4 regions of the Mixta hanseatica genome follow, and region 3 is predicted to be linked to each of the others. Evidence: predicted binding sites of a transcription regulator. Region 3 holds the regulator's gene; each other region holds the start of a gene.

Region 1 (3,111 bases), 1.2 Mb from region 3:
TAGATGCCATAGCAAAAGAAGTAGGTGAAGTAACCGAGTGCTAACCAGTATGTTGAACGGACCGTCATATTTCCCCCCGACAATGAGGCGCTACTTTGGCAAATCGCGGAAAGATAAGCAATTGAGGGCTTCACAGGGCATAAAAAAGCCCCGGCCAACGGGACGGGGCTTTTTGTTAAAGCGAGAGAAAAACAATCAGGCGTAAACCGGGAAGCGCGCGCAAACTTCCAGCACTTTCTGCTTCACGCGCTCGATGGTCGCTTCATCATTGATGTTATCCAGCACGTCGACAATCCAGCCGGCCAGCTCACGAACTTCCGCTTCTTTAAAGCCGCGACGGGTAACCGCCGGGGTACCGATACGGATACCGGACGTGACGAATGGGCTCTTAGGATCGTTCGGCACGCTGTTTTTGTTCACAGTGATGTTCGCGCGGCCCAGCGCGGCATCCGCCTCTTTACCGGTCAGGTTTTTATCCACCAGATCCAGCAGGAACAGGTGGTTATAGGTGCCGCCGGAAACCACGTTATAGCCGCGCTCCAGGAACACTTCGACCATCGCCTTGGCGTTCTTCGCTACCTGCTGCTGATAAACCCGGAACTCCGGCTCCATCGCTTCTTTCAGCGCCACCGCTTTACCGGCGATAACGTGCATCAGCGGGCCGCCCTGTCCGCCCGGGAACACAGCGGAGTTCAGTTTTTTATACAGATCTTCGTCGCCGCCCTTCGCCAGGATCAGGCCGCCACGCGGACCCGCCAGGGTTTTGTGAGTAGTCGTAGTGACGATATGCGCATGCGGAACCGGGTTCGGATAGACGTCTGCGGCAATCAGACCGGCAACGTGCGCCATATCAACAAACAGATAAGCGCCTACGCTATCGGCGATTTCACGCATTTTCGCCCAGTCGCATACGCCGGAATAGGCGGAGAAGCCGCCGATAATCATTTTTGGCTTATGCTGCTGCGCCAGCGACGCCAGTTCGTCATAGTTGATCTTGCCCGTCTCGTCGATGCCGTAAGGCACCACGTTATACAGTTTGCCGGAGAGGTTTACCGGAGAGCCGTGCGTCAGGTGACCGCCATGCGCGAGGTTCATACCTAAAATGGTGTCGCCCGGCTGCAGCAGCGCGGTATAGACCGCAAAGTTTGCCTGTGAACCAGAATGCGGCTGGACGTTGGCATAATCTGCGCCAAACAGCGCTTTGGCGCGATCGATCGCCAGCTGCTCAACGATATCGACATACTCACAACCGCCGTAGTAGCGTTTGCCCGGATAGCCTTCGGCATATTTATTGGTTAGCTGTGAACCTTGCGCCTGCATTACACGCGGGCTGGTGTAGTTTTCTGAAGCAATCAGTTCAATATGCTCTTCCTGACGCACTTTTTCTTGCTCCATTGCTTGCCACAACTCGGCATCGTAATCGGCAATGTTCATATCTCGCTTTAACATCCGCATCTCCTGACTCAGCTAACTTTAAACGGCACTATATGGCCCTGACGGGCGAAGGCCCACAGTGTAAACCGTTTTGCAGGTGGAAGCATAGCCTCATGGCCCGCTTTTTACGCAAACGATTGGCTTGAGCGCTGGCAAGGCCTACAGCCCGATTTGCTCTCCGCTTTTATCACGATAGTTATTCAGTCTTCGCTTGCAGTTTTTTCATTATTGTTAACCTCGGCATCCTTTATTTTTTCAGGGTTATTTACAAATATCGACAAAAGCGATTAACATGCATTTAAAATGCAACTTATAAAGCTAATCGGAGAGCCACCATGCTTGATGCCCAAACTATCGCTACCGTTAAATCTACTCTGCCCGCCGTTGCGGCGACGGGCCCCGCGCTGACCGCTTACTTTTATGACCGGATGTTTACCCATAATCCGGAACTGAAAGATGTATTTAATATGAGCAATCAGCGCAATGGCGATCAGCGTCAGGCCCTGTTCGACGCCATCTGCGCCTACGGCGCCAATCTGGAAAATCTGGCGGCCCTGCTGCCGGCCGTTGAGCGCATTGCGCAGAAACACACCAGCTTTTCCATTAAGCCTGAGCAGTATCAGATTGTGGGCAAGCACCTGCTGGCGACCATTGATGAAATGCTGCGCCCTGGCCCGGAAGTGCTGGACGCCTGGGCCAAAGCCTATGGCGTATTGGCTAATGTCTTTATCCAGCGTGAAGAAGAGATTTATCACGAGCATGAGAAAAAACAGGGCGGCTGGCGCGGCACTCGCGCTTTCCGCATTAGCGCTATTCAGCCGCAGAGCGAGGTGATTAAAAGCTTTACCCTGACGCCGGTGGATGGCAAGCCGGTAGCAGATTTCCAACCCGGCCAGTACCTGGGAGTGCATGTTCAGGACCCTGACTTCGCTAACCATGAAATCCGTCAATATTCCCTGACCCATGCGCCAAATGGCCGCGATTATCGCATCGCCGTGAAACATGAGGCGCAGGGTACGGTTTCCGGCTGGCTGCATGCGAAAGCGCAAGTCGGCGATGTAATTAACCTGGCGGCGCCGGCCGGTGACTTTTTCCTGCAGGCGGACGCCGCCACGCCCGTAACCCTGATTTCCGCCGGCGTCGGCTTAACACCCATGCTGGCGATGCTGCACGCCCTTGCTAAACAACAGCATCAGGCGCCGGTAAGCTGGCTGCACGCGGCAGAAAACGGCGCTCGCCACGCGTTTGCCGATGAAGTCGCGCAAACCGGCGCGCAGCTGGCTCACTTCAGCAGCCATGTCTGGTACAGCAACCCGCGCGCTGAAGATGCCGGACGCTTTAACGCTCAGGGCATGATGAATCTGGCCGCCGTTGCCGCCGATCTGGCTGATATTCACCGCCACTACTACCTCTGCGGCCCGGTAAGCTTTATGCAGTTTGTCGCTCGCCAGCTGTTGGATGCTGGCGTACCGAATCAGCATATTCATTATGAGGTGTTTGGCCCGCACAAAGTGGTTTAAGCTGATCTGCTGAGTCTGGGTATTTACACGGGTGAAGCATGAAAACAATCGGTTTGCTGGGCGGGATGAGCTGGGAGTCAACGGCGCTCTACTACAAGATTATCAACGAAGGCATTAACGCGCAGCTTGGCGGTTTACACTCCGCCAGGCTGGTGAT
Region 2 (3,111 bases), 1.1 Mb from region 3:
TGCGTCACGCTAAAGCCGCGCGCCAGCGTCGCCAGCGGACTGACGCCGTCCAGATGCGCCGCCAACACGCTAAAGCGCTGCTTCTCTTCGCTCAGCCGCTGCTGCATCGCCTGCGCCAGGCGATAATGCCACTGCTGAAGCTGCTGCTGCGCCCGGTTGATATTGCGCTGCGGCTGCTGGACCGTCAGGCGCTGCGCCAGACGATCCTGCCGACGCGTAGCGTCACGCAGCTGTAGTTGCATCGCCTCATCCAGCCGACGCTGCAGGCGGAACAGGGTGGTCTGCTGACGTGCCAGTCGCAGCTGCGGATGCTGCTGCTGCAAACGATGCTGCAGACGGGTAAAGCTACGCTGTTGCTGAGCCAGATAATAATCCATCGCCATTTCCAGCCGCGACTGCTGTGACTGCAGCTGACGCAGCAGTTCCACCTGGTTACGGCTGACCATTTCCGCCGCCGCCGAAGGCGTCGGGGCGCGCAGATCGGCGACGAAATCGGCAATCGTCACGTCGGTTTCATGGCCGACGGCGCTGACAATCGGAATACGGCTGGCAAAAATAGCCCGCGCCACGCGTTCATCATTGAAACACCATAAATCTTCCAGCGAGCCACCACCGCGCCCTACGATCAGCACGTCACACTCATTGCGCTGGTTAGCCAGTTCGATGGCGCGGACAATCGCGGCGGGTGCGTCATTGCCCTGTACCACCGTGGGATAGATGATCACCGGCAGGGAAGGATCGCGACGATGCAGCACGCGCAGCACGTCATGCAGCGCCGCGCCGGTAGCGGAGGTGATCACGCCGACCTGGCGCGCCGGATCGGGTAGCGGCTGTTTATGCTGCTGCTCAAACAGGCCTTCCGCCGCCAGCCGCTGCTTCAGCTGTTCAAACTGCTGTTGCAGCAATCCTTCGCCGGCTGGATGCATGCTCTCCACGATCAGCTGATAGTCGCCGCGCGGCTCATAAAGCGTGACCGTAGCGCGCACCAGCACCTGCTGGCCATGCTGTGGACGAAAGGTCACGCGGCGGTTGCTGTTGCGAAACATCGCGCTGCGCACCTGGGCGGTATCGTCTTTAAGCGTAAAGTACCAGTGGCCGGAAGCGGGCTGGGTAAAGTTGGAGATTTCAGCGCTGAGCCAGATATGTCCCATTTCGCCTTCCAGCAGCTGACGCACCGTGGTGTTAAGACGGCTAACGGTAAAAATATTGGCGGAAGGAGGTAGCGACATGTGATAGGGATCAAATAATAAATCAGCGAGTTAATTAGTCGATACTACATGGCTGTCGGGGATGATCAAGACATTTTCTGAAAAAAAGCTGGAGGCAACCGATTACGCCCTGTATAATGCCGCGGCAATATTTTATCTGTTCTCATTCACCCCAGGTTGAGATATTGCCATGCTACGAATCGCTAAAGAAGCACTCACTTTTGACGACGTTTTGCTCGTTCCTGCTCACTCTACTGTCCTGCCTAACACGGCCGATCTCAGTACCCAACTGACCAAAAAAATTCGTCTGAACATTCCAATGCTCTCTGCTGCTATGGATACCGTGACCGAAGCCGGTCTGGCTATCGCACTGGCGCAGGAAGGCGGGCTGGGCTTTATCCACAAGAATATGTCCATTGAGCGCCAGGCTGAAGAAGTGCGCAAGGTGAAAAAACATGAAAGCGGCGTGGTGACCGATCCACAAACCGTATTGCCGACCACCACGCTGCGCGAAGTAAAAGAGTTAACCGAGCGTAACGGTTTTGCCGGTTATCCGGTGGTGAGTGACGATAACCGACTGGTGGGCATTATTACCGGTCGCGATGTGCGTTTCGTTACCGATCTGAGCCTGCCGGTGACGGCGGTAATGACGCCGAAAGAGCGGCTGGTAACGGTGAAAGAGGGTGAAGCGCGCGAAGTCGTGCTGCAGAGAATGCACGAGAAGCGCGTGGAAAAAGCGCTGGTGGTGGATGACAGTTTCCGCCTGCTGGGCATGATCACCGTGAAAGATTTCCAGAAGGCAGAGCGTAAACCGCTGGCCTGTAAAGATGAGCATGGCCGCCTGCGCGTCGGCGCGGCGGTCGGTGCCGGCGCCGGCAACGAAGAGCGCATAGATGCGCTGGTTGCCGCTGGGGTTGACGTATTGCTGATTGACTCTTCTCACGGCCATTCCGAAGGCGTGCTGCAGCGCATTCGCGCAACCCGCGCTAAATATCCCGATCTGCAAATCATCGGCGGCAACGTCGCTACCGGCGCAGGCGCTCGAGCGCTGGCCGAGGCGGGCGTAAGCGCGGTGAAAGTGGGTATTGGCCCGGGTTCTATCTGCACCACCCGTATCGTGACCGGCGTCGGCGTGCCGCAGATCACTGCGGTTTCCGATGCGGTAGAAGCGCTGGAAGGTACCGGCGTACCGGTAATTGCCGATGGCGGCATTCGTTTCTCTGGCGATATCGCGAAAGCGATTGCGGCTGGCGCCGCCTGCGTAATGGTCGGTTCTATGCTGGCCGGTACTGAAGAATCTCCGGGCGAGATTGAACTCTATCAGGGACGCGCGTTTAAATCCTATCGTGGCATGGGTTCTCTGGGCGCGATGTCCAAAGGCTCTTCCGACCGTTATTTCCAGAGCGACAACGCTGCGGATAAGCTGGTGCCGGAAGGGATCGAAGGCCGCGTGGCGTATAAAGGCCGCCTGAAAGAGATCGTTCACCAGCAGATGGGCGGCCTGCGCTCTTGCATGGGGCTGACCGGTTGCGCCACCATTGAAGAACTACGCACCAAAGCAGAATTTGTTCGTATCAGCGGCGCGGGCATTTCGGAAAGCCACGTTCATGACGTGACCATTACGAAAGAGTCTCCGAACTACCGCATGGGATCCTAATCCCGAACCTTTCTCGCCCGGCTTCAGCCGGGCGCTTTTATTGAGTTTATCGCCCTGGAATTGCCTTAATGACGACGGAAAATATTCATAAGCACCGTATTTTAATCCTCGATTTCGGTTCGCAGTACACCCAGCTGGTCGCGCGTCGCGTGCGTGAACTGGGCGTTTACTGTGAGCTTTGGGCGTGGGATGTGACTGAAGAGCAGATCCGTGGCTTTAAGCCGAGCGGGATCATCCTCTCTGGCG
Region 3 (3,111 bases):
CTGGCGCTGATAATCCCAGCGGAAGTCGCAAAACTTTCCTGCATGGCGGTAAACGCCGGCAGATACATATCGGTGGCCAGAAAACCCAGCGTGCTGAGCAGGGCCAGATAGAGCATAAATCCTTTTGAACCAGGCATCTCTTTCTCGTTTATAAGCAGGTGAACAGACGGCGCGAGGGTAAAGGATGTTTTTCTCAATGTGAAACGCTAAAATTTGCCGCTTGATATCAAAATTTTTGCAGGCAAAAAATGTGGTCTGAATATGCACTGGAAGTGGTTGATGCCGTGGCGCGTAACGGCAGCTTTTCTGCTGCCGCGGAAGAGCTGCACCGCGTACCCTCAGCCATCAGCTATACGGTGCGTCAGCTGGAATCCTGGCTGGCGGTGCCGCTTTTTGAACGGCGGCATCGCGATGTGGTGCTGACCGAGGCAGGAGAGCTTTTTATTCGCGAAGGACGCGCTGTTATCAAAAAAATGCTAGCCACGCGGCGACAGTGTCAACAGGTGGCGAACGGCTGGCGCGGGCAGTTAAGCATTGCGGTGGATCGTATCGTTAAACCGCAGCGTACCCGCCAGCTGGTGCTCGATTTTTACCGGCACTTTCCGGATATGGAGCTGTTGATTACGCCGGAAGTGTTTAACGGCGTCTGGGATGCGCTGGCCGACGGACGGGTGGATGTGGCGATTGGCGCAACCCAGGCGATCCCGGTGGGCGGGCGCTTCGCCTTCCGCGATATGGGGGCGCTCAACTGGCGCTGCGTGGTCAGCGTTAATCATCCGTTAGCCGGCATAACGACCCAGCTGCAGGATGATGATATTCGTCCCTGGCCGTCGCTGGTGCTGGAAGATACCTCGCGCGCGCTGCCGCGACGTACCACCTGGACGCTGGATAATCAGCGCCGGCTGGTGGTGCCCGACTGGGAAAGCGCCTTTGATTGCCTGCGCGCCGGGCTGTGCGTGGGGATGGTGCCCGGCCACTTTGCCGCGCCGCTGCTGCAAGCCCGGCAGCTAACGGAGCTGACCTTACCGCAGCCTTTCCCGGATAGCTTCTGTTGCGTGAGCTGGTCAGAGCAAAGTAATTCACCCGCGCTGCGCTGGCTACTGGACTATCTTGGCGATACGGAAACCATCAATCGGGAATGGCTGCGTGAGGAGTAGCAGGCTCAGGAAGCGGTTTTCCTGAGCCTCAGGCATTAACGGCGGTAGTCGCGGAACGGACCGTCAGCAACGGAGCGGCGTTCAATCAGCGTAGGATGCACTTCAATGGTCTGCGGTTCTTCGCGTTTGCTGGTAATACGGTCCAGCAGCATATCGAAAGCGGTTTCGCCCAGCTGCTCTTTTGGCTGATGTACCGTGGTCAGCGCTGGGGTGAAATAGCGCGCGTTGCGCACGTTATCGTAGCCGATAACGGAGATATCCTGCGGCACGCGCAGCCCCATCTCATCCGCAGCGCAAATCGCGCCCATCGCCATAATATCACCGCCGCAGAAAACAGCGGTAGGGCGCTGCTTTTGCGCCAGGATTTGCTGCATGGCGCGATAGCCCGATTCCGGTTCAAAGTCGCCCTGCACGATCCACTCATCACGTACCGGGATGTTGGCTTCATTCAACGCTTTTACGAAACCTGCAAAACGTCCGCTGCCGGTGTTGCGCTCCATCTGGCCGGGGATCGCGCCGATGTCGCGGTGGCCGCGCTCGATCAAATAGCGCCCGGCCAGATAGCCGCCTTCAAACGCGTTATCCAGCACGGTATCGGTAAAATCGCCGCGGGATTCGCCCCAGTCCATCACCACCATAGGGATATTGCGGTTCTCCTCAAGCATCTTCAGCAGTGCTTCAGGATACTCAGAACACATTACCAGCAGGCCATCCACGCGCTTCTGCGCCATCATGGAGAGGTAAGCCTGCTGTTTCTGTAAATCGTTGTGGGCATTGCCCAAAATCAGGGTATAGCCGCGAGCGAAACAGCGCGTTTCCACCGCTTCTATAATCTCAGCGAAATAGGGCGCTTCGCTGGAAGTCGCCAGCAGACCAATCGATTTGGTATGGTTAACCTTCAGGCTGCGCGCAACGGCACTGGGCGAATAGTGTAATTCTTTGATGGCTGCCCAGACGGCCTCTCGGGTCTCTTCCGCGACAAAACGCGTTTTATTGATGACGTGCGATACCGTAGTAGTGGAAACGCCGGCACGCTTTGCGACATCTTTGATTGTTGCCATTAAAAAGATACTCCTGCGCCTGACGTAATAGTCTGATCAGGCTAATGTTAATCGTTTGCGTCCGCATGGCGTTATTCAGCACGCATAAAGGTGAAATTGGCGGGCTGAGGTACGTCTGATAGGCGGGACGTCTTTAAAATAAGGGTTGGCAACGGTGGTTTTTTGTCGTTGCGCAACGCAAGGCGGGGATTCTATCAAGGTGGCGCAAAGAAAACGAGATTTTTACCAGGGAGTATGGGAAAATCTATACCGTTATTTTTTGTGTGGTTAAAGGAGAGGGTGAATGAGCACCGATTTAAAACTATCAATAGGCACCACGGTTGCGGCATTGCTGATGATTATTGCATTTAGCTTCACTGCCGTAATGCACTGATCGCAGCACGAAGGATAAAAAAAGCCTGTCACTAAGACAGGCTTTTTTGTTGCGCAACAGCGTTAGCGAATGGTGCGCGGCGTCATCACGCGGCGCGCGCCAACATAGTGCCGCTGCCAGTAATCATCGCTAAGCTGGCTAATCTGGATATCTTTACCGGTTCGCGGTGACTGAATAAAGCGGCCGTTACCCAGATAGACGCCCACGTGATCGGCCGCGCCGCGGTTATTGATGCGGAAGAAGACCAGATCGCCTTTCTCCAGCGCCTCACGGTTAATCGGAGCCGCATCACGCAGGTGATACATCTCATTGGCGGTACGCGGGATCTTAAATTTCACTACATCTTTATAGGCGTACCAGACCAGACCGCTGCAGTCGAAACCGGTATGAGGCGAGGTGCCTCCCCACAGATAAGGCTTACCTAGCTGACTCATCAGTTTGTTCATCGCCGTTTCACGCGCTTTTTGATAGCGTTCACGGTGCGCCTTACTCATTTCCAGCGGCCCGCGCTTTGCGAGCG
Region 4 (3,111 bases), 1.5 Mb from region 3:
TGAAAAGAGGATTTTAATGCAAACTTATGATGTGGTGATCGCCGGTGGCGGTATGGTAGGGCTGGCGGTAGCCTGCGGATTACAGGGCTGTGGTCTGCGTATCGCGGTGCTGGAAAAATCGGTGCCGGACGCCTTTAACCCCAGCGAACCGCACGGATTGCGCGTGTCGGCGATTAATGCCGCCAGTGAACGACTGCTGCAACATCTTGATGTCTGGTCGGCGATTTTGGCGCAACGCGCCAGCGCGTATCACGGCATGGAAGTGTGGGATCGCGATAGCTTTGGCCGTATTGAGTTCGATGAGCCGCAGGGCGTCAGTCATTTGGGCTATATCATTGAAAATCAGGCAATTCACCAGGCTTTATGGCAGCGGGCGCAGCAGCTAAGCGATATTACGCTGCTGGCGCCGGCGCAGCTGCAGCAGGTGGCTTTCGGCGATAACGAAGCCTTTATCACTCTGCAGGATGGCAGCATGATGAGTGCCCGCCTGCTGATCGGCGCAGATGGTGCGCACTCATGGCTGCGTGAAAAGGCGGATATTCCCTTAACCTTTTGGGATTACCAGCATCACGCGCTGGTGGCGAACATCCGTACCGAGCAGCCTCATCAGGCGGTGGCGCGGCAAGTTTTTCACGGCGAAGGGATTCTGGCCTTTCTGCCGCTGAACGATGCGCATCTTTGCTCGATTGTCTGGTCGCTGCCGCCGCAGGAAGCCACCCGGCTGCGCGAGATGCCCGCTGCGCTGTTTAATCAGCAGCTGTCGGTCGCTTTTGATATGCGTCTTGGCCTGTGCGAGCTGGAAAGCGAGCGTCAAACCTTCCCGCTAACGGCGCGTTATGCCCGTCAGTTTGCTGCGCATCGGTTGGCGCTGGTGGGCGATGCGGCGCATACCATCCATCCGCTGGCCGGGCAGGGCGTTAACCTGGGCTTTATGGATGCCGCTGAGTTGATTGGCGAAATCCGCCGTCTGCAACAGCAGGGCAAAGATATTGGTCAGCATCTTTACCTGCGCCGCTATGAGCGCAGCCGTAAACACAGCGCGGCGGTCATGCTGGCGAATATGCAGGGCTTCCGTGATCTGTTTGCCGGTAATCATCCGGCGAAAAAGCTGCTGCGCGATGTGGGGCTGCGGCTGGCGGATCGGCTACCCGGCGTTAAGCCGCGGTTGCTGAAGCAGGCCATGGGTCTGCAGGATCTGCCGGAATGGCTGCGCTAAGCGCAGCTTGTAACAGGGGCGTTCAGGCGATCTTTCGTTAAATGTACAGCGCATGCTTACCTCAGGGCCGTTCGGCCCTTTTTTTGTGCCGTTAAGGGCTGTTTATCCATGGCTTCGGGCCTTTTTTCCCCTCTTGCACCAGTTTGAGGCAGCTGCACGCTTTTAGTCTGCTCGTTTGAATTATTCTAATTTTACCTGCGTATTCGCATTAGTTTTTCTAATTTCATGGCGTGCTTATCAACGGCTTTTTTTAGCGTCATTAAGCGGCTGTCTGGTTTTTAAACGGCTTTGTTACGCTTTTGTTGTTGGTTATGTGCCTTGCCACGCATTTTTTCAGTGAAAAATTCTGCACAATTCATTCGGTTCCGGCCAGGGACACACGTGATTCGCCCTTGTTTAGCTTATGGTTAATCAGGCCATTCGGTGATAACGTCAGGGCAGAGAGAACGTTTGCGTCGGACGTTTTAGCCTCATTTAGCGTCCAGTTAACCCGTTAACGCACAGGAATGTTATGAAGCAGACTCCGTTGTACCAACAGCATCAGGCGTGCGGCGCCCGTATGGTGGATTTCCACGGCTGGATGATGCCGCTGCACTATGGCTCGCAGATGGATGAACATCATGCCGTGCGTACCGATGCCGGCATGTTTGATGTCTCTCATATGACCATTGTCGATCTGCACGGTGAGCGCACCCGGGAATTTCTGCGCAGGTTGCTGGCTAATGATGTCGCCCGTCTGACGCAGCCAGGAAAGGCTCTGTACAGCGCCATGCTGAACGCATCGGGTGGCGTGATTGATGATTTGATTGTTTACTTTATGAGCAATGACTGGTTCCGGCTGGTGGTCAATTCCGCCACGCGCGAAAAAGACCTGGCGTGGATCAGCGAGCATGCGCAGCCGTTTAGCGTCACGATACAGGTTCGCGACGATCTGGCGCTGATTGCGGTGCAGGGACCGAATGCGCAACAGAAAGCGCAAACGCTGTTTAGCGATGCGCAGCGTCAGGTCGTCAGTGACATGAAGCCCTTCTTTGGCGTGGAGTCAGACGGATTTTTTATTGCCACTACCGGCTATACCGGTGAAAGCGGTTATGAAATCGCGCTGCCGGGCGAGCAGGCCGCCGAGTTTTGGCAGCGGCTGCTGCTGGCGGGCGTGAAGCCTGCCGGGCTGGGCGCACGCGACACGCTGCGTCTGGAGGCCGGGATGAATCTCTACGGTCAGGATATGGATGAAGGCGTCTCGCCGCTGGCGGCGAACATGGGCTGGACCATCAGTTGGGAGCCTGCCGATCGGCAGTTTATCGGACGCGAAGCGCTGGAGCATCAGCGTGAAAAGGGCACCGAAAAACTGGTCGGCCTGATCATGACGGAAAAAGGCGTGCTGCGTAACGATCTGCCGGTGATGTTTACCGATGCGCAGGGCAACCAGCAGCAGGGCATTATCACCAGCGGCTCTTTTTCCCCCACTTTAGGCTGCAGTATCGCGCTGGCCCGCGTTCCGGCGGGGATTGGCGAGCAGGCCATTGTACAGATTCGTAATCGGGAAATGCCGGTCAACGTCACTAAACCGATTTTTGTTCGCGCCGGTAAACCGGTCGCTCAGTAACCAGTGCAGGAGAATGCAGCGATGAGCAATGTGCCAAATGAATTAAAATATCGTGAAAGTCATGAGTGGGTACGTAAGGAAGCGGACGGCACTTATACCGTTGGCATTACCGAACATGCGCAGGAACTACTGGGCGATATGGTCTTTATCGATCTGCCGGACGTGGGCAGCAGCTTTGCCGCCGGCGATGACTGCGCCGTGGCGGAGTCGGTCAAAGCCGCTTCTGATATTTACGCGCCGTTAAGCGGCGAAGTCGTGGCGGTTAACGATGCGCTGGAAGCCTCGCCGG

Evidence for each region. Region 3 encodes PurR, which represses purine synthesis genes. Its sites were predicted from a motif close to CANGCAAACGTTTGCNTG; they were not measured.
Region 1: the regulator PurR is predicted to act here: its motif matches at 1,561-1,578, upstream of glyA (serine hydroxymethyltransferase).
Region 2: the regulator PurR is predicted to act here: its motif matches at 1,321-1,338, upstream of guaB (IMP dehydrogenase).
Region 4: the regulator PurR is predicted to act here: its motif matches at 1,656-1,673, upstream of gcvT (glycine cleavage system aminomethyltransferase GcvT).

What each region holds. Positions count from the first base shown of each region.
Region 1 covers NZ_CP082904.1:3,211,079-3,214,189, forward strand. The annotation lists gene K6958_RS15220 (3-phenylpropionate MFS transporter) at 1-68, opposite strand, end outside; gene glyA (serine hydroxymethyltransferase) at 196-1,449, opposite strand; gene hmpA (NO-inducible flavohemoprotein) at 1,770-2,954, shown strand; gene K6958_RS15235 (aspartate/glutamate racemase family protein) at 2,993-3,111, shown strand, end outside.
Region 2 covers NZ_CP082904.1:3,162,243-3,165,353, reverse strand. The annotation lists gene xseA (exodeoxyribonuclease VII large subunit) at 1-1,229, opposite strand, end outside; gene guaB (IMP dehydrogenase) at 1,399-2,865, shown strand; gene guaA (glutamine-hydrolyzing GMP synthase) at 2,934-3,111, shown strand, end outside.
Region 3 covers NZ_CP082904.1:2,056,159-2,059,269, forward strand. The annotation lists gene punC (purine nucleoside transporter PunC) at 1-137, opposite strand, end outside; gene punR (DNA-binding transcriptional activator PunR) at 249-1,157, shown strand; gene purR (HTH-type transcriptional repressor PurR) at 1,193-2,218, opposite strand; gene cydH (cytochrome bd-I oxidase subunit CydH) at 2,502-2,591, shown strand; gene K6958_RS10010 (C40 family peptidase) at 2,654-3,111, opposite strand, start outside.
Region 4 covers NZ_CP082904.1:3,534,697-3,537,807, reverse strand. The annotation lists gene ubiH (2-octaprenyl-6-methoxyphenyl hydroxylase) at 1-3, shown strand, start outside; gene ubiI (FAD-dependent 2-octaprenylphenol hydroxylase) at 17-1,216, shown strand; gene gcvT (glycine cleavage system aminomethyltransferase GcvT) at 1,728-2,822, shown strand; gene gcvH (glycine cleavage system protein GcvH) at 2,844-3,111, shown strand, end outside.